4 regions of the Arthrobacter sp. JUb115 genome follow, and region 2 is predicted to be linked to each of the others. Evidence: riboswitches for the same ligand, from Rfam matches in the RefSeq annotation. Region 2 holds a riboswitch; each other region holds the start of a gene.

Region 1 (5,944 bases), 150 kb from region 2:
AGTACCTTGCTGTCATGGGCCGAGACTGCCAAATCGATGCGGGCGGTGCGGGCTTCGGAGTCCAAGGCGCCGACCTTGCCCTCCACCGAAATGGTGGTACCTTCGTGATTCGCCGGGTTGGTTCCTTCGGGATCTTCGACGACTACCGGCTTGGTGAAGCGGGTCTGGTAGTCGATGATGGCTCCCGGGTTGCCGACCCACTGGGAGACCAGGTCGATGACCGATCCCATGGTGAACATGCCGTGGGCGATCACCGATGGCAGTTCCACTTCCTTGGCGAAGCGCTCATTCCAGTGAATCGGGTTGAAGTCGCCCGAGGCACCTGCATAGCGGACGAGGTCCGCGCGGTTGACCTGCACCGTGTGCGAGCCAATGACCTGGCCCTTTTCGAGGCTTTCGAATTCAATCATGCTTAGTCCTCAGCTCGTACCAGTAGCGATGAAACGGTGGTTGCGATCTTCTCGCCAGCCACGGTGGTTATTTCCGCGCGGGTGGTGATCATGGCACCGGCACCCATTTCACGGACCTGGTCCACGTAGAGCTCGGCAAGCAGTTCATCGCCGGCAACGATCGGACGGTGATGGGTGAAGCGCTGGTCGGCGTGCACCACGCGGGAGAAGTCGATGCCGCTGGCAGGGTCGGCAATCAGCTGCGCGTCAGCGCGCTGGGCGATGATGATCGCGAAGGTCGGAGGGGCAACGACATCGCTATAGCCCAGCTCGCGAGCGGCCTGCACATCGTAGTGCGCCTGGTTGGCGGCCTTGGTGGCCTTGGCGAATTCGCGGATCTTTTCGCGGCCTACCTGGTAGGACTCGCCGGCAGGGTAGATGCGCCCTACCAGGTCGGGGTTGATGCCCATGGATTCTCCTGAACGTTGTTGGAAGTGGCCAGGCGAGGCTGCTGCCGGATACGGGACCCGGGCGCAGCCAAGCGGTCACACGGTGGAATTCTTGCGGAGCCCTAGTCCTGCCCGTCGGCCGGGCGCTTCTTGGCTCGTGGGGCCGCCAGGCCATTGGCAATGCGCCACTGGCGCGCATCCTTGGCGCGGACAACCAGGCTGGCGATGTGGCAGAGCATGCCGATGACCATGATGCCGATTGCTGTGTAGACCGTTGGCAGCGATGGAATGTTGGCGCCGATGATGGCCAAGATGATGCCTGCGCCCATGATGCCCATGGCAGCGAAGACGAGCTTCTTATAGCGTGATGAGGCCGATTCCCAAGGAGTGTTGGTCATGGTTCAAGTCTAGTTCAGCTCCGGCTGTGTCCGCTCATTGAGGCCGGGGCATTTCCCCGTGACTCCCCCGACAACGCTGGGCCTGATTCAGAACAGGGCGGATTGCTCTTCCCTGAAATCTCCGAAGTTCTCCACGATGGCGACCTCGCGGGTCTTCAACTCGGCGGCATCCAGCAGGCGCACGGTGGTGCCTTCGCCGCTGTCTGCGAGGATGCTTTGCCCCAGCACGCCGCGGATGCGCAGATTCACGGTGTTCCCGCCCAGTGCCGTATTCCAGGCATGCAGCGCATGGGTATCCCAGGCGTCAACGACCGGGCGGGCGAAGGCCGGTTGTTTCCATAGCTCGTCGCGCAGCTGCACGCCGTAGGTCTCCAGACCCCGCTGGGCGCCAAGGAAGGCCCGGGTCCGGCTTGCCGCTTCGGAGTTGATCTGGTCCAGCTGGGCGTAGTCCAGTTCCCAGCTGGCCAGTCCCTTGATCTTGGACTTCTGCCGGACTTGCTGGCTCAGGCCCACGTGTTCAGTGACCAGGTCTTCGAGCACTCGAATAGCGGCGCCATCAGCGGCGCGGGCAACATAGCGGGCAATGACCGCTCCCTGCTGCGCCAAGCGAGTCCATTTGCTCTGGGTCGAGGTGGTACCGACCTTGGTCGCCCCATGGGCGAAGCTTGCGACATACAAGAAGTGCGGCTGCTCCAGGTACTTGCGCATGCCCTCCGGGGCTTCGCCGGTCTTGTGGAAATGATGCATGAACTTTGAATGATCCAGCCGGCGGCAGCGTTCGCACTGGGTTCCGGTACGCAGCGCTTTGTTCTTCGGGCAAGGCAAGGTGTTGCGAGAGCCATCGCTGTTCATCGTGATGTAGCCCAGGCAGAATTTCAGTTCGCCGATGCGCAGGCTTAGCGAACGGTTGGCTTCCAGGTATTCGGTGCTCCATTTTTCCGCTTGCCGAAGCCGGAGCATGGGGGCGTATTCATGCTCTGAGAAGCTGATGCCGTGGCAGAGCTGCCGGTGGTCGCTGGCGAATTCCATCGATGCCTTCCTCGAAGTTACCTCTTCAACGATAGTTCACCGGACATGGCCAGCTCCTGCAAGGCAGGTTGGCCGGCGCCTGCAGCCCGAAAGTTTGCTGGACGAATTCCCGATTCGTTCTGGCCTAATTCCTAGGAGAAGCCCTTAGGCTGGAACTGCACCGGAACCGTACCGCGGGCCGGACCATAATCTGCTGAGGTGATCCAGGATTTCTGTCCCATTTGATGACAAGACTCGTGCAGTGGCCATCGCAGCTGCCGAGACCGCCCCTTCGCCGGCCGAGCTGCAGCGATTGACGCAGGCTTTCCGCCATGATTTCCAGCGTTTCATGATGGAATACCAGTTTGCGGTGGACGAGGTGCTGACCAAGGTCTCGATCTTGCGTGAAGAGTTCTTGTATTTGCACAATTACAACCCAATTGAGCACGTCACTTCCCGGGTGAAAACTCCGGAGAGCATCATGCGCAAGGTCTCCCGCCGGAACATCTCCCCGTCCCTGCCTGCCATTCGCGAGAACATCAGCGACATTGCCGGCGTGCGCATTACCTGCAGTTTCGTCAAGGACATCTACAAGGTCCTGAACACGTTAACCTCGCAGAATGACCTGAAGGTCCTCCAAATCAAGGACTACATCAAGAACCCGAAGCCCAACGGCTATAAAAGTGTCCATGCGATCGTGCAGATCCCGGTCTACTTGTCCGATGGCCCGGTCGATGTCGTGGTGGAGCTGCAGATCCGTACCATTGCCCAGGATTTCTGGGCAAGCCTGGAACATAAGATCTTCTACAAGTACGAGGGCGAAGTTCCAGAACATCTAGTGCAAGAGCTTGCCGACGCGGCGGCCATGGCGACGAAACTCGACATGCAGATGCAGCGCTTGCATACCGAAGTCCACGGCCATGATGCCAATCAGGCACCGAGCCAAGAGGCGGATTTCGATACGACAGCGATCCAGGGGCTGCTGTCGCTGGCTCAGCAAGCCAAGGACGGGAACCAGGAGAAGGACTTGGATCACTAGCCGTTCATGGCCTCGAACGACAATGCTGCTTCGGGGCCGGAAACCAAAAAAGATCCTCGGCCGAAGCCGAGGATCTTTGATTTGGTAGCGGCGCCGGGACTCGATCCCGGGACCTCACGATTATGAGTCGTGCGCTCTAACCAGCTGAGCTACGCCGCCACAAGTGAGAAGCAATCCAGTAGAAGCCAAGAAAGCTTCTCACTCAGAGCCCCCTGCCGGAATCGATCCGGCGACCTCGTTCTTACCAAGAACGCGCTCTACCACTGAGCTAAGGGGGCAACGAGTAAATACTCTACACGGATTTCCCGGCAAAGAAAAATCGGCGGATCGCCCCGGAAAAGACCCGGAGAACTCTGCAAAACCACTAGTCAATGGCTATTTATCCCCTTACTCGCTACCCCCGGGGACGAAGGGTGGGACAAAAAGTGCCCTGGTGACGATGCTCACGGGAGTGCTCCTCGTGGTCAATCGCGGATTTGCCCGGGTGCGCAGGATAGAATCCCGCGGATCATCCCCGGTGGCCAAGCATCGAATTACCCCGCTTGGAACTTCGGAACGCTGACACCTTTTCCCACTCCAGAACCCCTGACCGAGCGGCACTTGGGCAACACCCGATCCACCTAGGCGCCCAGGCGCGGCTCCGGTGCCCGGCAGCTGGATCCCGGGCCGTGAACCGGGGTGCTGGAAACCGCCAGGAAGGCAACAGCTCCTTGCCGCCCATTCCGGTCTTGAGTAGGAATATTGTGACCTCAGCAACAAATTCCCGACGGATTTTGCAAACCTCAAAAACCTGTGTAAAGTATTTACCTGTTGCCCCCTTAGCTCAGTGGTAGAGCGCGTTCTTGGTAAGAACGAGGTCGCCGGATCGATTCCGGCAGGGGGCTCGAAATAAGAGAGGCAATCTGGTTCCAGATTGCCTCTCTTTTCGTTTATCCCGCAGATGCCGTGTAGCCACTGCGAGCATGGCCCAAGGCGCACCCCAAGCTGCAGCACCGGCTATCGGCCGCGTCTTGCGCCCCGGATTCCAGGTGCCCCCGGCAAGAGTCTCCGGCCAATGAAAAGCATCCTGGCCCGCCACAGCCGGCCCTTCCCACTTCCTTGATGTCAGGCCCTGACCACTGGGTTTGCGTTTTCTCCTCGCAAGCGTGCTAAGTTGTTCGCGACCACACGGGTGCCCTGGCAAGGGCTGAGATCGGGCTATCGCCGTCCGCGACCGTTGAACCTGTCCGGGTAATGCCGGCGAAGGAAGTGAGTTTCCCCAGTGGAACAAATTGAACAGCACCCTGCCCACACCCTTGCCTACCGTGAATCTGCGGGAATTTCTGTTCCCGTCACGCAGATCCAATTGGCAGACTCCCCCAATGGACAGCCCAACGAGCCGCTGGCGGTATATCGCACCAGCGGACCGGGAAGCGAGCCCACCCAAGGCCTGCAACCCTTCCGCGAGCGGTGGATCCTGGAACGCGGGGACGTGGAAACCTATGCAGGCCGCGAACGCAACCTGCACGACGACGGACGCTCAGCGGTCCGCCGCGGCACGGCCAGCGCGGAATGGGCCGGACGCTCAGCCCCGCCACTGCGGGCCGTTGGCGGAGCCCGCGTGACGCAGATGCACTATGCGCGTGCCGGGATCATCACCCCGGAAATGTGCTATGTGGCCCTGCGCGAGGAATGCGATGTCGAGCTGGTGCGCAGCGAGCTCGCGGCCGGGCGAGCCATCATCCCGGCGAACATCAACCACCCGGAATCCGAGCCGATGATCATCGGCAAGGCGTTCCTGGTCAAGATCAATGCGAATATCGGCAACTCGGCGGTGACCAGCTCCATCGCAGAAGAAGTCTCCAAGCTCCAGTGGGCGGCCAAATGGGGCGCGGACACGGTAATGGACCTGTCCACCGGAGATGACATCCACACCACCCGCGAGTGGATCATCCGCAACTCCCCGGTCCCCATCGGCACCGTGCCGATCTACCAGGCGTTGGAGAAGGTCAACGGCGAAGCCAACGAACTGACCTGGGAGATCTTCCGCGACACCGTCATTGAGCAGTGCGAGCAGGGCGTGGACTACATGACCATCCACGCCGGGGTGCTGCTGCGCTACATCCCGCTGACTGCCAACCGGGTCACCGGCATGGTCTCGCGTGGCGGGTCCATCATGGCCGGCTGGTGCTTGGCGCACCACCAGGAGAATTTCCTCTACACCCACTTCGATCAGTTGTGCGAGATCTTCGCGCAGTACGACGTGGCCTTCTCGCTGGGCGACGGGCTGCGCCCGGGCTCCATCGCAGATGCGAACGACGCCGCCCAGTTCGCCGAGCTGGACACCCTGGCCGAGCTGACCAAGCGCGCCTGGAAGTACGATGTGCAGGTGATGGTCGAAGGCCCGGGGCATATCCCGTTCCATCTGGTGCGCGAAAATGTGGAACGCCAGCAGCAGCTGTGCGACGGGGCGCCGTTCTATACCCTGGGCCCGCTGGTCACCGACATCGCCCCGGGCTACGACCACATCACCAGCGCCATTGGCGCCACGGAGATCGCCCGGTACGGGACCGCGATGCTCTGCTACGTCACTCCCAAGGAGCATCTGGGACTGCCCAACCGGGATGATGTGAAGACCGGGGTGATCACCTACAAGATCGCTGCGCACGCCGCCGATCTGGC
Region 2 (5,944 bases):
GGATTGCTGACCAGCCTGCTGACCTTGATGGCGATCATCCGCGTGTGGGCCCGTGTGTTCTGGCGCCGTGCCGCTGATGCCGAGGTGCCCAACCAGGACCTGGTGGCCGAAGCGACGCAGGTCGCCGACGAGACGTTGGCCGGCGGCGCGCAGAACCCCCGCTTGGGGTTGAAACTGGCCAAGCAGCTGGAAGCCGACTCCTTGCCGTGGGGCATGCGCTACGCCACCGGTTCGCTGGTGCTTGCGGGCATCGCCCTGACCGTCTTTGCCGGGCCGATCTTCGAATTCTGCCAGCGGGTGGCTGCGGAACTGATCGCCCGCGAACCGTATATCAGCTCGATCTTGCCATTCTGATTGGAGGGATGATGCCGAACAAGAACTTTGAACCGCGTGACCAGCGCATTGACGATGCGCTGGATACCTCCGGTGTGCGCCACCGCGCGACACTCAAGCAGGAATGGCCGCTGCTTCTGCTGCTGCTCTTTGTCTGGGGTGCTCTCTGGCAGGACTTCTCCCTGGGGAACATGGTCTTCGGCGTGATCATCGCGCTGCTGATCGTGAACCTGTTCCCGCTGCCGCCGGTGGTCCTTTCGGGCCGGATCAATGCCTGGTACTGCCTGAAGCTGTTCATCTGGTTCCTCGGACAGGTCTTCGCCGCCAGCGTCCATGTGGCCTGGCTGGCGCTGGTCCGCGGGAAGCGCACCCGCAGCGCGGTCATTGCGGTCCCGCTGCGCACCGACTCGGACCTGATCGTGATGACCGTGGGACACGTGCTCACGCTGATCCCGGGCTCCTTCGTGATCGACGTGGACCGCAGCTCGTCGACGCTGTACCTGCACTACATCGACATCGAGTCGCCTGCGGACGTGGAGAAGGCGCGTGCCGGCATCCGGGACATCGAACGCCGGCTGATCATGGCTATTGGCAGCCGAGACGAGTACGAAGCGATCAAGAGCGAATGCGGACCGAACTTTGATGCGAGGAAGGGGTAACATGCTGGATATCGTCATTTGGATCTGCGGCATCATGCTCGGGCTCGGTGCTGTCGCCTGCCTGGTCCGTGTTGCCAAGGGGCCGTCAATCCTTGACCGGGTGCTGGCCCTGGACGTGATGCTGCTGATCATCTCCGCCGCGCTGTGCCTGGAAATGGTGCTGCACAAGCACACCGACTACTTGCTGTTCGTCGTGGCCGCCTGCATGCTCGGGTTCATCGGTTCGGTGACCGTCTCGCGCTTCGTTTCGGATCAGAGGAACGCCTAATGGAAATCTTCCTCGATGTCCTCGTTGCCGTCCTGCTGATCCTTGGCTGCCTGATGTCATTGATCGCAGGTATCGGCTTGCTGACCTTCCCGGACATGCTCACCCGCATGCATGCAGCGACCAAACCGCAGGTACTCGGCTTCCTGCTGATTTTCGCTGGACTGGCCATTTACCTGCGCAGCTGGGCGGTGGTCCCGGTACTCGTGCTGGCCTGGGGAATGCAGCTATTGACCGCACCGGTTTCGGCCCACATGATTGGCCGTTCCGGCTACCGGACCAAGCACGCTGCCAAGGAAACCCTGTTCTCCGATGAGCTGAGCCACGTGGTCAACAAGGTCAACGGAACACCGCCGACCGGAACCACCCCGGTTTCCAAGACCGGATCGCCAGACGAACAAGATTGAGAAAAAGCGGGAGCCGCCCCTCTGGGCGGCTCCCGCTTTTGGCTCAACGCCGAAGCTTACTTGGTGAACTTGGCAACAACCTTGTTGGCGCTGCGGTCAGCCACCGTCTGCAGGATTGCTGCGACCAGGGCCGAAACGACTGCGAAGCCTAAGGCACGGCGGAAAGAAGCTTCCGCTGCTTCCTCAGTGCCCTTGCGTGGTGCTTTGCTGCCGGTTGCCTTCAACCAAAGGAAATCAACCAGCTTGCCGCCGAGCATGCCAGCGCCAACGGTGATACCGGTAGTGGCAAGTTTCTGCACTTTATCCATTTTTTCCTCGCGATCAAGCTCTTGACATATCGTTCCTCTGCCCAGCATACCTGCGGTATGGTGGGGGAGCAGTAATTATTCCGACAGGGGAGCGTCAGACTTTTAAAAAGTCGCAAGACGCTGAGAGTGCGATAGATCGCAGACCCTCGAACCTGCCCCGGCTAGTACCGGCGAAGGAAGTCGAGCATCTCGGATGCGGATAGGCGCGGCAGTATGCCCTCATTCCGTCCATCTCCCCTCCTTTCCACAGGAGGACCAGCAATGAACGAAACAGTTTCGAAGCAGCGGACCGGCTGGCGTGTAGTTGATATCGTCGTCGCCTCGGTGATCGCCGTCGCTTCAGGGGTCATTTTCTGGGCGTGGAGTGCCGGCTATGGCCTGTTCTCGCTCGCCTTTGCAGCTTTCCCGCCAGCCACCGCGTTGCTCACCGGCATGTGGCTCTTCCCGGCGGTGCTCGGCGCACTGATCATCCGCAAGCCAGGCGCCGCAATCTACTGCGAGCTGCTGGCCGCTGTAGTTGAAGCGCTGCTCGGCTCGCACTACGGCTTGACCGTACTGATCTCCGGCCTGGTCCAGGGCCTGGGTGCAGAGCTGGTCTTCGCAGCATTCCGCTACCGCAAGTGGAACCTGGGCGTGGCGCTGCTGGCAGGCTTGTTCGCCGGCTTGTTCGCCGGCATTTCCGAGGCCTACATCCTGGCCTACTATGTTGAGTACACCGCCGGAATGAAGATCTTCCACGTGATCGCCACCGGCATTTCCGGCGTAGTCGTCGCAGGGCTTCTGTCCTGGTTGGCCACGCGCGGACTGGCGAAGACCGGCGCTCTGAGCGCCCTGCCGAGCCGGCGTGCGCACCTGGAAAGCGCAAAATGAGTTCCTTTGCCAATTCCGGCGCAGCCTCGCTGACCCAGCGCGGTGCCGCCATCACCGCAACGGGGTTCGGCTGGCAGCACTCCGAGAGGCAGAATCCTGCCATCTCGGGACTGGACCTTGTGATCCACGCCGGTGAGAAGGTGCTGCTGGTCGGTCCATCGGGCGCCGGCAAGTCAACCTTGCTGCACGCGATGGCCGGGTTGCTGGAAGCGGATGAGGACGATCAGGTCGCTGGCCGGCTGCTCATAGATGGCAGCGATGCCTTCATCCGGAGCCACCCGGTGGGCTTGATGCAGCAAGACCCGGAAACCCAGGTAGTGCAAAGCAGGGTCGCCGATGATGTGGCCTTTGGCGCGGAGAACCTCGGAATGGATCCCGAACTGATCCGCCAGCGGATCCCCGAAGTGCTGGACGCTGTGGGTCTGGGTGCGCTGTCCTTCGAGCACCGCACCCAGCAACTTTCCGGCGGACAGAAACAGCGGTTGGCCTTGGCCGGCATTCTGGCCATGGAACCCAGCGTCATGCTGCTCGATGAACCGACTGCCAATGTGGACCCGCAGAGCATTGAGCTCTTGCGCGATGCGGTGCTGAACGCCGCCCGGCTTTCCGGTGCCACGCTGGTCGTCGTGGAACACCGGATTGAAGCCTGGGCGCAGCATGTGGACCGGGTTATCGTGCTGCAGCCCGGTGGGGGAGTCGCGCACGATCTGGACCCGCAGCAGCTGTACACCGATGAAACGGTGCGCGAGGAGCTGGCTGCTGCCGGGCTGTGGATTCCAGGCTACTTCCCGCAGGTGGCTCGGGCAACGAACGGTGCCGGTGCCATTCTGCTGGAAGCGCAGCAGCTGGTATCCGCCCGCACCGCCACGGCACCGCGCACCCAAGCGGTGGACGTGAATGTGCAAGCGGGCACCGCGACGGTGATTCGCGGTGAGAATGGCGCTGGAAAGTCGACGCTGGCCTTGACCTTGGGCGGATTGCTCGTCCCGGCCGACGGCGGGTTGGCGGCCACCGCGCAACTGGCCGACGGTCTGGGCAACTCCCCGTTTGCCTGGAAGGCCGGTGCATTGATTGGGCGGATCGGTTCGGTGTTCCAGGAACCCGAACACCAATTCGTGACCCAGAGCGTTCGGGAAGAGCTGGCTTTCGCTCCCAGCCGCGCGCAGGCCAGCAGCGCCGATGCGCCGAAATACGAGCCGGCCCAGGTCCAAGCGCGCGTGGACGCGTTGCTGGAACGCTTGGGCCTGGCGCATTTGGCAGACGCGAACCCGTTCACTCTCTCCGGGGGCGAGAAGCGGCGCTTGTCCGTGGCCACTGTTCTGGCCGCATCCCCCCAGGTGCTGATCCTCGACGAACCGACCTTCGGGCAGGATGCGAATACGTGGAGGGAACTGGCCGGGCTGCTGGTTGAGGAATTGCAGCAGGGCACCGCGATCATTGCTGTGACCCACGACGATCACTTTGCCTCGGTGCTCAAAGCAAGGGACCTGGTGCTCACTGCCGGCACCCCGGAAGCTGGTACCCCGCGACAGGGGCCGGTGCTTGATGCGCCGGTAGGGCATAGCTGGTTGGCGAAGATCAATCCGCTGGCCAAGCTCGGTGCGGTGGCTGCGGCAACACTGCCGTTGATCACCACCTTGGATTGGGTTTCGGCGCTGGTCGTGATCGTGGCGACCGTGGTGTTCTTCCCCCTGGCAGGGCTGAGTCCGCTGAAATTCCTCAAGCGCGCGTGGCCACTGCTGATTGCCGGAATCCTTGCGGCGTGGGGCATCGCCTTGGTGGGCCAGGATAGCGGCATGGTCTACGCCCAATTCGGCGCCTTCAGCATCACCGAGGGATCGGTGGCCGGGGGCATTGCCACCGGACTGCGCGCTTTCGCGCTGGCCATCCCGTGCATCTTGCTGCTGGCCACCACGAATCCAAGCGATTTGGGCGGGGCGCTGTCTCAGCAGCTGAAGGTACCCCACCGGTTTGTGCTCGGGGCCTTGGCCGGCATGCGATTGCTCGGGTTGATGGTGGAAGAATTCACCACGCTCACGCTGGCCCGGCGCGCTCGCGGTGTCGGGAACTTCGGCACCGTGGGCCAACGCATCAAGGCAACCCTCGGCCAGGTGCTGGCCTTGCTGGTGCAAGCGATTCGCCGCGCCGGACGGTTGGCCACCACGATGGAGGCCAAGGGGTTTGGCACGGCCAAGCGCACATGGATTCGCACGGCCACCTTCACCTGGCGTGATGGCATGGTGCTGGCCACGGGGATCCTGTTTGGCACGGCCGCAATGGCTGCGGCCGTGCTGGCAGGGACCTACAACTTGGTGTGGTCCTAGCGGATTGCTTCGCTCAGGGCGCTGAGCTCTTCATGGAGCTCAGCGTCCAGGCGCAACGGCTTGGCATCGATGGTGCGCACCGGGGTCAGCAGGCGGATGGAGGAAACCAGCCACACGCCATCGGCCTGGTACAGGTCTTCCGGGCGCAACGGGCCGTAGCCCAGCTCCCAGCCATCCTGGGCCGCGGCGTCGAAAATGGCGCTTTGCGTGGTGCCTGGCAGGATGCCGGTTTCAAGCATCGGGGTCAGCAGCCGCTTGGTCTCGCCATCGCGCTGGGCTACCAGCACGGTCGAGGTCGGAGCTTCCAGGATGATCCCGTCGGCGGAGGTGAAAATGACATCATGGGCGCCGTGCTTGTGCGCGTAGCGCAGGGCGGCCATGTTGATCGAATAGGAAAGGGTCTTGGCGCCCATCATGAGCCATGGCGCACGTTCGGCCAGCTTCGAGTCGTAGCCGCGATCCAGCATCAGGACATCCACACCGGTTTCACGCTGTTCCCTGCCCAAAGCCGGGGCAGGGGTCACGGTGACCCAGCAAATGGCAGGATCATTGTCGTGCTCGCCGCGCGCGGCGACCAGCTTGACCACCGCTTCTTCAGCGCCGCCGGTGGCATCGAAATCGGCCACAGCGGTATCTACCGCGGCAAACCAGCTGCGCGCATCGGGAATGGCCAAGTCGGCAACTTCAGCCGAGGTCGCCAAGCGTGCCAGGTGCGCTTCGAATTTGCGTACGGCCTGGTTGGTGTAGAGCATCGATTCAAAGATGCCATCACCTCGCG
Region 3 (5,944 bases), 330 kb from region 2:
TGCTGCGCGAGCTGTCGAGCGTGGATGAAGTGCCTGACCTGCTCGACATTTGGCGCAGTTCGGTGGAACGCCGGGGAGACTTCCTCTCGGCTGCTGATATTGATGCGGTGGCCGTCGCCCTGGAAGCTGTCTATAGCCAATCGGTCTCAGTCAGGATTGCCCAGCATGGTCGACGCATTGTTGGCTTTGCGGCATGGAGCAGTACACGCATCGAACTGCTCTGGGTGAGGCACACTGATCGCCAGAAGGGTGTGGGCCGCATCCTGCTGGATGAAATCATCGCCAGCATTCCCGGGATCAGCGTTCATCTCGATTGCCAGCGCCAGCCTGCCATTGCGTTCTTTGGCGACTGCGGATTCGTGCCTGTGCCCGGGGAATCTGCATCGTCGCCGCAACGAGTCGTATTGCGCCACGTGTAGTCTTCAGCCTGGATCGTGGCACGATAGTTTCATGAGTGAAAATAGCCGTGAGATCCGTGAAGTCAGCATCGAACGCGTCGAGGCACGCAAGTACAGGGCCACTAGCCTCGAATCGGGAGCCAGCCTAGAATTCGGCCAGGGCGAAGGATTGCTAACCCCGGTGGAGTTGCTGCTTGCTGCCATCGCAGGATGTTCCGCAATTGATGTTGATGTGGCGACCACCAGGAGAAGCGAGCCTGAGAAATTCGAAGTCAAAGCGGGCGGCTACAAGGTCTCTGAGAACTCGGCGAGCCGGATGGAGGACATCCATCTTGGTTTCGATTTGAAGTTCCCCGATACCGAGGAAGGCCGCAAGGCAGCCAGCATGGTGGAGCGCATCGTCAAGCTTTCGCATGACAAATACTGCACCGTCTCCCGCACCGTTGAACTGGGCGCTTCCGTGCGGAGCGAAGTCATCAACTAGGTAGCGGGACTTCCGGCAATTCCCGGATGAATAAAGGTCAATGGCTGAATCCGCAATAGCTTCCATGGCAATTCACGGGTTTGGACGCAACCGCGAACTTTCTAACATTGCGTGGATCAGTTGTCGGCAAGGTCTTATTGTTCGGAATTCGTTGAATACATCGGGATATAGTCAGCTTTTCGCAATTCGAGCTGTGAAAGTCCAATGATTCAAGCTGGGAGCATGGGTCTTTGCCCTAGTCAGCGGAGAACCTTCATCGTAGGGTCGGACTGTCCCTACGTTGAAGGAGCAGCAATGCAGTCTGAGAACGTTTTAGGCAATATCGACTGGGCGTCGATGCTACAAAAGGTTGGCATCGCGCTAATCATCCTCATCATTACGTGGCTAGTTGCACGCATAATTCGTTGGGCTGCCGCCAAACTGGTGAACAGGGTGAAGTTCCTGCAAAAGCAGGGCAATGACGGAGAACAAATAGGCCAATCCCTGGGCAAGGTCGCGGGGTTGATTGTCTGGCTCTTCGGCCTCGTGGCAATCCTGCAGGTCTTCGCTCTATCCGAAGTGCTATCGCCGGTGCAGGGCATGCTCGGCGGCGTCATGGCCTTCATCCCCAACCTCATCGGTGCGGGCTTCATCTTCTTCATTGGCTACGTCATCGCGAATATCGTTCGCCAGCTGCTGAGGACCGGTTTGGGAACTGTCGATTTTAGCGGACTGGTCCGCAAGGTCACCCCAGGCAACGAACCAGTAGATGAAGTTCAGTCTCGCGAATCCCAAGCGAAGATCGTTGACATCATTGCCAACATCGTCTTCGCCTTGATCCTGCTAGTCGTCGCAATATCAGCCCTGCAGGTTCTGGGCATCGCGGCAATTTCGGTACCTGCCCAGCAGATGCTGCAGCTGGTCTTCACCGCAATCCCGCAGGTCATCATGGCCTTGGCGCTCTTGGCCGTGGGTATCCTGATTGCCAAGTTCGTCGGGCAGCTACTTGAATCCACCCTCCACGGCGTGGGTACCGACACTGTTGTTGCCCAGTGGGGCGTAGTTCCCGAGGGCAAGAGCGCTTCGGGAATCATCGCTGGCATCGTCAAGATTGCTATCGTGCTGTTCTTCGGTGTGATGGCGGCCCAGATGCTGAACTTCCCAGCGATCACCAATATCCTCAATGAGATCCTGGCCTTGGGCGGCAAGATCCTCTTCGGCGCAGCAATTATCGCCGCAGGTTTCGTCATCGCCAATGTGATTGGCCGCTTCTTGGGTGACACTACTGCTTCGAAGATCATCCGCTACACGGCAATTGCGCTGTTCGTGGCGATGGGCCTGAAGTACATGGGTATCGCCGATTCGATCATCAACATGGCCTTCGGCGCAATCGTCATTGGCGCAGCATTGGCAGCGGCTCTGGCCTTTGGCCTCGGCGGTCGTGATGCTGCGGCCCGCACGCTGAAAAAGATGGAGGCCCAACAGGCCACCAATGGCCCGGACTCGACGCCACCGGCATCGAACCCAGGCATCTAACCACGCATCACAAAACCTGAGGGACAGATAAGAAGTCGCGGAATCCAAAACCGGATTCCGCGACTTTTTTGATGCCCGCCAAGCTACTGCTGCGTGCCCCACGGCAAGGGCATGACCGCAGAGCCGCCATCGGTACGCAACCGCGCGTAGGTGTGCACATCGATGCGTTCTCCGGCAACCAGGAATTTGCCCCGCTCGACACCTTCGTGCAGGAAGCCGTTGCTTTCTGCCACATGCTTCGACCCGGGATTATTTGCCCGCAAGCCCAGCTCCAAGCGGTACAGTCCCAGCTCGTCGAACAGGTAATCCACCAAGGTTGCCACGGCGCGGGTGGCCAGCGATCGGCCCCGGTAATTCTGGTTCATCCAATACCAAATCCACGCGTTCCGATTGGCCGGGTCGACCGTACCGCACACCAGTCCCACCAGCCGATCCCGATATGCGACGGCCATCGCCTGCTGGCGTTCCCCGGCCTCCAGCAGTGCGCGCACATACGACTCAGCCTTTTGCGGGGAATCGGCGTCGCCTTGGCGCAACATGTCGGGGTTCGAGGAGAATGCCTCGAAGACCGCTTCGGCATCCGAAAGGCGCAGCCGGCGCACCGTGAATTCACCGTCGGCATGCACGGTTTCCTTCGGTCCTGCAGATGGCTGCGGATGAGCGGCGGCCGTGCCCTTGTGGAAGAGCAGCTGCCAGCGGCCCTGCTCATGGATCCACAGTGAACTGCGTTCGCTGGGGGAACCGGCGAGCAGCTTCCAGCGCAGCAGCACCAGCTGGTCTGAAAGCTGGAGAGCCACCGGGCTTTCGACTTTCAACGCCCCGGCATCCCGTGCCGGCTCCCGGGCCAGCTGGGCAATGATGGCCTCGCGATCATAGACTCGCCCGCTGGCTCCCACCTCGGCGAACCGAGGATGCAAGCGCCGCTGCAATTGCTCCTGGCTATGGCGTTGGCTGGATTCCAAGAGTTCTTGCTCCAACGAGATGATGGTGCTGGATAGCGCAGAACCTTGGGGAAGCACGATAGGGAAGTCATGGAATGCCATGTCAGCAAGTACATCACAGAAGATGACGGAACTGCGTTCAATGAAGTTCGACTTTATGAGCTGCATCATGCTTATAATCGCTGTAATCCGCGGGAGCCTGAATCGACCAGGCTGAGAGGGCACCGAGCCGACCGCTACACCTGATGCGGGTCATGCCGCCGTAGGAAGGAAGCGTGCCCTTGTGCATGTCAACATTGTTGGCGCCGGGATAATCGGCCTGGCCGTCGCGTTCGAGCTGGAATCACGCGCACACACCGTCACCCTCATCGATCCGGCACCCGGCCAAGGTGCAAGCTACGCGGCAGCAGGAATGCTGGCCCCGGCAGCTGAAACGGTCTGGGGCAATGGCCCGTTGCACCAGCTGCTTGCCGCCTCGAATGCCGCCTATCCGCAGTTCATCGAGCGCATCGCATCGGCCACCGGGCAACGCCCGGACTACTTGCAGAACTCCACGCTCGTTGTCGCCGCAGAGCCTGCGGACCGCGAAGCCCTGCACGAGCTGGCCGAACTGCAGATATCCCTCGGCCTGTCAGCGCAAAAGCTGCTGCCCAGCCAAGCCCGCAAGCTCGAACCAGCCTTGGCCGCCAATATTGCTGGCGCGGTCCTGTGCCAAGATGACCACCAGGTCGACCCTCGATCCATCGTCAAGATCCTGTTGGAGCATCTGCGTCCGCACCTGGTCGAGGAACGGGCGCAGGCACTGGTGACCGACGGGAAGCGGACCACCGCTGTGCGGACCGCATCGGGCCGAATCCTCGAAGCGGAGCAGACCATCGTGGCCACCGGTCTTGGCACCCTCGATGGCTTGAACGAACTTCCGCTGCGCCCGGTCTACGGGGACATCCTCCGGATCCAAGGACCAGCAGGCCCGCCGCTCATCACCCGCACCATCCGCGGCATCGTGCACCGGAAACAGGTGTATCTGGTGCCGAGAAGGGACGGTAGCCTCGTCCTTGGCGCCAGCGTCCGTGAAGACCGGCAACAAGCGGTGAACATTGGCGCGATGCACCTGCTGCTGGACAACGCGAGAAAGCTTGTCCCCGGCATCAGCGACTGCACGCTGAACGAGGCAACGGCCCGGGCACGTCCCGCCACGCCAGATGACCGGCCGCTGCTGGGACGCCTTGATCCAGGGCTGCTGCTCTGCACCGGGTACTCCCGGCACGGCGTGCTGCTGGCTCCGCTGGGCGCAACGCTCACTGCGGATCTCGCCCACGGCCACCAATCCCACCCCTTGCACCAGGCTGTGGATCCCCACCGCTTTGCCAACGCAACCTAGACCGCTCACCGAACGGAGCAGCAACCATGACAAGCATCGGCATCAATTTCAATTCACGGCAACTGAACCTGGACGAAGGAACCACCCTTCGCGAATTCATCAGCACGCAAATCGGCAAGGAACTGGACGCCAACTCGGTGGCCGCTGACGGCAGCAAGCTCGGAGTTGCCGCCGCCGTCAATGGCGCTGTCGTTCCACGCAGCGCCTGGAATAGCTACCTGCTGGCCGAAGGGCACAGCATTGAACTCGTTACCGCGGCCCAGGGAGGCTAGGCATGGAAACGCGCAACATCACCGAGCTGGACATCCACAGCGACCCATTCCAGATCGCCGGACGCTCCTTGTCCTCGCGCCTGATCCTCGGCACCGGGGGAGCGAGTTCGCTGACCACCCTGGAAAGCGCCCTGCAGGCCTCCGGAACGGAGCTGACCACCGTGGCCATCCGCCACTTTTCGGCGGCCGGCGCAGGCAACGTGTATGAACTGCTGCAGCGCAACAACGTGATTGCGCTGCCCAACACCGCTGGATGCTTCACCGCCCGCGATGCGATCCTCACCGCGCACCTGGCCCGTGAAGCTCTGGAAACCAATTGGATCAAGCTCGAAGTCATTGCCGATGAGCACACGCTGCTGCCGGACCCGCTGGAACTGCATGCGGCCACCGAGCAACTAGTGGCCGACGGGTTCCAGGTTTTCGCCTACACCAATGATGATCCGGCACTTGCCCAGCGCCTGCAGGACGCCGGGGTTGCGGCAATCATGCCGGCCGGAGCACCGATCGGCTCGGGCCTGGGGATCCTGAATCCGCACAATATTTCCACCATCGTCTCGCGCGCGCAGGTACCGGTGATCCTTGACGCCGGGGTGGGCACCGCCTCGGATGCGGCCCTGGCCATGGAGCTCGGTTGCGACGCGGTGCTGCTGGCCAGCGCGGTGACCCGGGCGCACAACGCGCCGCTCATGGCCAGGGCCATGAAGGATGCTGTGCGTGCCGGGCGCGCCGCGCGGCTCGCTGGCCGGATCCCGCGCCGCGATACCGCACTGGCCTCCTCGCCGGACGAAGGCATGATGCAAACCCTGGTCGGTGACTTCTCGTGAGCCGGGAAGCCCTGGTAGCACCCGGCGCGGAGCTGGAACCGGAAGAGCTGGCGCGCTACTCCCGGCACTTGTCCCTGCCCGGGGTGGGAGAAGAAGGGCAACGCCGCATCGCCAACGCCAAGGTGCTGG
Region 4 (5,944 bases), on a different contig from region 2:
AAATCGTTGCCGCGCATCTTGGCGACGATACTCATCAGGTGGAAGACCACCAAGGTGGCGATCGAGCCCAGGGCGATGCCGCCCAGCTGGAGCTGGCCGAAAGCGATTTCCTTGGTCACCGCAATGGCGATAATCAGGCCGGTGCCGGCGGTCATCAAGTTGATCGGGTTGCCGAAATCCACCTTCGCCTCGATCCACAGGCGCGCGCCGACGATGCCGATCATGCCGTAGAGCACGATGCCCAAGCCGCCGATCACGCCTTCTGGAATGGTGCCGATCAATGCGCCGAACTTCGGCAGGAAGGCCAGGGCCACGGCCACAATCGCAGCGATCCAATAGGCCGCGGTCGAGTACACGCGCGAAGCGGCCATCACGCCGATGTTCTCGGCATAGGTGGTCGTGGCCGAACCGCCGCCGAAACCGGCGAGCACGCTGGCAGCGCCATCGGCCATCAGCGCACGGCCGTTGAACTTCGACAGGTCGCGATTGGTCATCACGCCCACGGTGCGCACATGGCCGATGTTCTCGGCGATCAGCACGAACACCGCAGGCAGGAACATCAGCGCAGTGTCGAAGTGGAGGGTCGGGGTGTGGAATTCTGGCAGTCCGATCCACTCTGCGGCAGCAACCGCCTTGAAGCTCACCTGCCCCTGGGCCAGCGCAACAAGGTAGCCGCAAAGAAGTCCCATGAGGATCGACAACCGGCCCAGCAGGCCCTTGAACGCAACGGTCGCGACCACGGTAAAGATCACCGTGAGGAAAGTGGTCAGCGGGAACTCGGTCATGGGAACCAGCGTTGCGCTGGCCAAATTCAGGCCGATGAGCGCCACGATGGTGCCCATGACCACCGGCGGCATCAGGGCGTGGATCCAGCCGGTGCCGGTCTTCTGCACGATCAGCCCGACAACGAACAGCAAGGCCCCGGTCATCACGATGCCGCCCAGCGCGCCGGACATGCTGTGCGACTGGGTGGTCGAGAGGACCGGGGCAATCATCGCAAAGGACGAGCCGAGGTAGCTGGGCACCTTGTTCCTGGTCATCAGCAAGAAGATGACGGTGGCCAGGCCGGTGAACAGCAAGGTCGTGGTGACCGGGAAGCCGGTGATGGTTGGCACCAGGATGCTGGCGCCGAACATCGCCAGGATGTGCTGGGCTCCGATGGAAACGGTCTGCGGCCAATGCAGCCGCTCATCCGGGGCAACTACCTCACCTGGGGTGATGGTCCTGCCGTTGCCGTGAATGCTCCAACTCATGATTCCTCTTCCCGGGCCCTGCGGGTTTTAGGCCGTAGAGAAGTCTACTCGGTTCTCGTGCGCCTGCGCGAAGAAAGAGCGCTCATGTTCCGCGGAGCGGATGAAAGCGGCCTCCATGCGGGCCCGCAGCTGCGGATCTGCCTGCTCGAACGCCTGGCGGACCATTTCGATGGCCTGCTCGGTGGCGGAATCGAATTCCTCGGATGCATAGGTTTCCAGCCATTGCCGATAAGGATGCTCGGCATGGTTGGCTGCCGCCAGCCGCTTGCCGATGTCCTGGTACAGCCAGTAGCAAGGCAGGATCGCGGCAATCAGCTCCCCGTAGCTCTCCTGGCTGGCGGCCAGGTGGTTGGTGTAGTTCAGCGTGGTGGCGCTGGGCGTATCAGCGAACTCATCCAGGTAGCTGCCGTGCAGCTGCAGCTCGCCATCGAGGATGCCGTTGGCGCCACGCGACCAGAAACGCTGGGCACCGAGATCCGGCGCCATCGAGCTGGCCAGCGAAAGCACCTTGGCGTAACGCAGCAGATACAGCGCATCCTGGGCGATGTAGTAGTGGAAGTCATCCCGGTCCAAGGTGCCCTCGGATAGCCGGGTGATGAAATCCAGCTGGTCGATTTCCTCGCGGATCGGCTGGATCTTCTGCCACCAGTCGCCCATGGGATCTGCCGTGCCGAAGAAGTCGATGAAGTGGTTGACCGGGCCGTGGCCGCTGCCCACCTGCAATTGGTCGGCCGCTGCGATGGCCTTGGAGAGGTAGGACTTGGACTGCTCCAACGCGGCGATCCAATCTCCAGTGGCAGCGAAGCGGGTAGCCAGAGTGCTGGAAAGGGTGCAGCCGGTGCCGTGGGTGTTCCTGGTGGCATGGCGCGGTCCGTGCAGCTCCAGCTGCACCCCGCCCGCCGACACCAGGGCATCGGGGCAATCCGCCCCGGCCAGGTGCCCGCCCTTGGCCAGCACCAGCGTGCCGTGCTTGGCAGCCAGCCGCTGGGCCTGGCGCAGGGCTTCGTCCCAGGAAGGGGCCACAGGCTCGCGCAGCAAGCTGGCCAGCTCCAGCAGGTTCGGGGTAATCACCGTGGCGCGATCCAGCAGTGAATCAAGGGCCGATTCGTCGTCGAGCAGGCGATCCCCGCTGGTCGCCACCATGACCGGGTCCAGCACGACGGGGGCGTCAACAGTTTCCAGCCAGCTGGTGACTGCGCGGATCACCTCGGCGTTGGCCAGCATCCCGATCTTGATCGCATCGATGCGGATATCTGTACTCACGGCTTCGAGCTGCGCGAGGACGAAATCGCCGCTGATCGCCTGAACTCCGGATACCCCATGGGTGTTTTGCGCAGTCAAAGCGGTGATCACGCACATTCCGTAGCCGCCGTTGGCGGCAATGGCCTTCAGATCCGCTTGGATTCCGGCGCCGCCGGAAGGATCGGAGCCTGCGATGGATAGGATGTTCATTTCGAGGCCTCCCAGGCTGCGACCAGCTGCGCGCTGGCAAGTTGCGGATCTTCGGCGTTGCAGATGGCGCGGACCACGGCCAGGCCTGCGCCGCCGCCGGTGCGGATCGCGGCGGCATCGTCTTGGGTAATTGCGCCGATCGCTACGCAGGGCAGCTTGGCCAAGGCAGCGGCTCGCGCAAAGCCGTCCAGCCCCAGGGGAGCAGGATGGTCTTTTTTCGTCGGAGTGGCGCGGATGGCTCCTACACCGAGGTAGTCGATCACCGAGGCGTCCTTGTTCGCCTGGGCCAATTGCTCATCGCTGGAAGCACTCAAGCCGATGATGCCCTCGCCGATGATCTGGCGAGCCAACTGTACCGGCACATCTTTTTGCCCGATATGGATGCCGTTAACTGCTGCGCCAGCAGCCCGTGACGCGAGGTAGACGTCAATGCGGTCATTGATCAGCAACTGGGCTTTGCCCTCGGTGAGCTTGGCAGCCGCGCAGGCCAGCTCGAAGAATTCCCGGGCGCTTTCATCCTTGGCGCGCAGCTGGATCCACCCGATCCCTCCGGCGACGGCGCCCTCGATAACTTCCAGGGTGCTGCGTGGGGTGCAGCTGGCAGTGTTGGCTACTAGATAAGCGCCGTAATTATGCATGGTTCAATTCCTCGTACTTCAAAGTCTTCAGTTCCCCGGGATCGGCAGCCGACAGCGCATCAAGGAAGGCAACTGCGAAGCTGCCCGGACCGGAGCTGCCAGCCAGGGCCTTTTCCGCGGCCAGGCCATAGAAACCGTGGGCTGCGATGGTGGCCTCAAACGGGTCATCGTGGACCGCAACCATCCCGGCGCAGACCGCGCCCAAGGCGCAGCCGCCACCTGTCATCCGGGTCAAGCCAATTCCGTTGGTATGCACCAAGACGGTACGCGTGGCGTCGATGATGGCGTCAGCCTGGCCGGAAATGGCCACTACGCAGTCGTGTTCCGTGGCCAGTTCGCGTCCCGCCGCCAAGGCGGCAGAAACCTCATCCAAGGCATCGACACCGCGCGAAGCAGATTGCCGGCCGGCCAGGGCCAGGATTTCCGAGGCGTTGCCGCGAATCAGGGTCGGGCGTTGCCGGACAATGCGCCGGGCAAACTCCGTGCGCACCGGAAGCGCTCCCACTGCCACTGGATCCAGGACCCAGGGGGTGCCTGCAGCGCTCGCCGACTGCACAGCTTCTTCCATGGCGGTCAGCTGTTCAGTGCTTGGAGTTCCCAAATTCACCAATACGGCTGAAGCTGCCTGCGCGAATGGGCCGGCCTCTCCGGGCAGATCCGTCATGGCCGGGGAAGCCCCGGATGCCAGCAAGACATTGGCGGTGAAATTGGATACGACGGTATTGGTCAGGCAAAAAACCAAAGGTGATTGTTGCCGGTATTTTTGGGCAACTGCATGCAAAGCCATGCGACATCCCTCCGCTAGCGTGAACTAGATCAGGTTCTACGGGTCTTATCTCAGTCGGTTGATCCGACACCCCGTGTCACTGCCATAGAGCGTACGCACAACCGGTTCCGAGGACAAGTTACTTACGTTCGCGCCGCGCCACCAAGGCCTTGAGCGTGGCCGCATCCACCTTCTGCGCGGCCGCCAACGCCCAGAGGTGATCCACGGCGGCCAGGAGATCTTCACTGGTATCCACCGGCTGCGGCCGCTCGTTGACCACTGTGCCGGCACGGCGCCGGGAGGTGATCAGCTCTTCGGCTTCCAGCTCCTTGTAGGCGCGCGCCACTGTACCGGCAGCGACGCCGAGGTCCGTGGCCAGCGCACGCACAGTAGGCAGCTTGCTCCCCGAGGGCAGATCTCCCAAGGAGATCAGTGAAGCAATCTGCGAGCGGATCTGCTCATAGGGCGGGGTAGCTGCTTGGAGGTCAACACTGATCTGCGTGCTCATGAAGTAGCTGCCGGCCGATGTTCCCGCACGAAGGCGCTACCGGGGCGCTCTAGGAAAATGACTGCTGGGACAACGAAGATGAGCAATGCAAAGAGTCCCAGCCCGGCCGGGAATCCGTAGCCAATGAGCAGCATGGCTACCACTGCACTGGTGTTAACACGCATTGAACGCAGTTCCAGGACCTTGCGGTACCAGATTTCTTCGGCCGACGAGACAGCCCAGGGAATAATTGCCCGGCGGGAGAACCAGACGAATCCAAGATGGGTTGCCAGCAACAGCAGGATCAATCCTGCAACCATTGTCTTGCCTGGAGGCACGAAGCCCCACAAATAGTCCAGCGGCGGATCGAGCAGAAAATAGGTGCTGGTGGCAAACAGCAAGCCAGCGGCGATGTAGGACCACAAGGGCAGGGGCGCGTGGTACTTGGGTGCTGCAGACGCCTGCCGGGCCACCGTGCTGACGTAGCTGAGATAAAGCGCATTGAGAACGGCATAGCTCAAAGCCGCACCGGCAAAGATCATTAAGATCCACGTAGTTCGCTCATTGGTAGGCATCTGGAGCTCGTCATCCAGTGGCAAGAATGACCAGCCGATTGCAACGCTGAGCAAGGTGAGTGCTGCAGTTACGTATTGCAAGGTGAATAGTTGATCACGCAAACGCGAGAAGGCGGTCCGTTCCCTGGTGGTGGATTGAGCTGAGAATGTAGAGCGCGGTCCCCAGAAGAGCAACGTGAGGGCGACCGCAAGGGCGCCATAGCTAACGAACTCGTACTGTCCATCCGGCGAATTAGCCTGCGAGTAATTGACCACCGACACGGTGAAGGCCAGCAAGACGATGCCGATATTGCGCATCAAGCGGTTGAGCCAGACCGTGCGCAACGCTTGGTTGTCTTCGGCCGAGATGCCGGCCAAGGCAGGTCTTTTCAGGATAACTACGGTAATCACAGCCGCGGCCACGATGATCCCTGCCAGGGCCACGATGAATACCGGGAGCATCTGTGTGCCCGGCAACCGCCCATCATACGGACCCTCCGACGTGTATGAATAGATGCCGTCAAAATCAAAGGTCGTGAATTCCGAGGCCGGAACGCCAACGAGCCCTTCGACTTTGGACGCCGGCCACAGGGAGCCGACCGCGATCAGCAGCAAAAGCCCAACGAAAGCCCCTAGGGCCTTGGGAAATGGAGTTGTCAGGCTGCGGGCCTCTAATGAAGCGGTGCGCACTGGCTGGAGTTCCTTGGGCCAAGTGAACAAGCCGATGAGGTAAACCAGAAGAACCCAGATCCCCGGAGTGAGTGCTTCAGCGAGAGCCGAACCTGAATTGGGCT

The links. A riboswitch is a leader RNA that binds a small molecule or an ion and turns the genes downstream of it on or off. The one in region 2 is predicted to bind thiamine pyrophosphate.
Region 1: another riboswitch for thiamine pyrophosphate. It lies ahead of thiC (phosphomethylpyrimidine synthase ThiC); the one in region 2 lies ahead of EDF61_RS05840 (ECF transporter S component).
Region 3: another riboswitch for thiamine pyrophosphate. It lies ahead of thiO (glycine oxidase ThiO); the one in region 2 lies ahead of EDF61_RS05840 (ECF transporter S component).
Region 4: another riboswitch for thiamine pyrophosphate. It lies ahead of thiM (hydroxyethylthiazole kinase); the one in region 2 lies ahead of EDF61_RS05840 (ECF transporter S component).

The regions. Positions count from the first base shown of each region.
Region 1 covers NZ_SOBS01000003.1:224,068-230,011, reverse strand. The annotation lists gene EDF61_RS06575 (MaoC family dehydratase) at 1-410, opposite strand, end outside; gene EDF61_RS06570 (MaoC family dehydratase N-terminal domain-containing protein) at 413-859, opposite strand; gene EDF61_RS06565 (hypothetical protein) at 961-1,236, opposite strand; gene EDF61_RS06560 (DUF2797 domain-containing protein) at 1,324-2,265, opposite strand; gene EDF61_RS06555 (GTP pyrophosphokinase) at 2,507-3,283, shown strand; tRNA gene EDF61_RS06550 (tRNA-Met) at 3,366-3,442, opposite strand; tRNA gene EDF61_RS06545 (tRNA-Thr) at 3,490-3,561, opposite strand; tRNA gene EDF61_RS06540 (tRNA-Thr) at 4,096-4,167, shown strand; TPP riboswitch at 4,441-4,548, shown strand; gene thiC (phosphomethylpyrimidine synthase ThiC) at 4,545-5,944, shown strand, end outside.
Region 2 covers NZ_SOBS01000003.1:73,063-79,006, forward strand. The annotation lists gene EDF61_RS05815 (Na+/H+ antiporter subunit D) at 1-354, shown strand, start outside; gene EDF61_RS05820 (Na+/H+ antiporter subunit E) at 363-992, shown strand; gene EDF61_RS05825 (MrpF/PhaF family protein) at 994-1,260, shown strand; gene mnhG (monovalent cation/H(+) antiporter subunit G) at 1,260-1,664, shown strand; gene EDF61_RS05835 (DUF4235 domain-containing protein) at 1,721-1,963, opposite strand; TPP riboswitch at 2,048-2,168, shown strand; gene EDF61_RS05840 (ECF transporter S component) at 2,234-2,842, shown strand; gene EDF61_RS05845 (ATP-binding cassette domain-containing protein) at 2,839-5,166, shown strand; gene EDF61_RS05850 (aminodeoxychorismate lyase) at 5,163-5,944, opposite strand, start outside.
Region 3 covers NZ_SOBS01000003.1:398,160-404,103, forward strand. The annotation lists gene EDF61_RS07445 (GNAT family N-acetyltransferase) at 1-419, shown strand, start outside; gene EDF61_RS07450 (OsmC family protein) at 451-882, shown strand; gene EDF61_RS07455 (mechanosensitive ion channel) at 1,177-2,397, shown strand; gene EDF61_RS07460 (GNAT family N-acetyltransferase) at 2,481-3,509, opposite strand; TPP riboswitch at 3,520-3,624, shown strand; gene thiO (glycine oxidase ThiO) at 3,622-4,719, shown strand; gene thiS (sulfur carrier protein ThiS) at 4,746-4,991, shown strand; gene EDF61_RS07475 (thiazole synthase) at 4,994-5,815, shown strand; gene moeB (molybdopterin-synthase adenylyltransferase MoeB) at 5,812-5,944, shown strand, end outside.
Region 4 covers NZ_SOBS01000004.1:32,854-38,797, reverse strand. The annotation lists gene EDF61_RS07970 (uracil-xanthine permease family protein) at 1-1,253, opposite strand, end outside; gene thiD (bifunctional hydroxymethylpyrimidine kinase/phosphomethylpyrimidine kinase) at 1,281-2,705, opposite strand; gene thiE (thiamine phosphate synthase) at 2,702-3,343, opposite strand; gene thiM (hydroxyethylthiazole kinase) at 3,336-4,130, opposite strand; TPP riboswitch at 4,120-4,214, opposite strand; gene EDF61_RS07950 (GntR family transcriptional regulator) at 4,249-4,617, opposite strand; gene EDF61_RS07945 (hypothetical protein) at 4,614-5,944, opposite strand, start outside.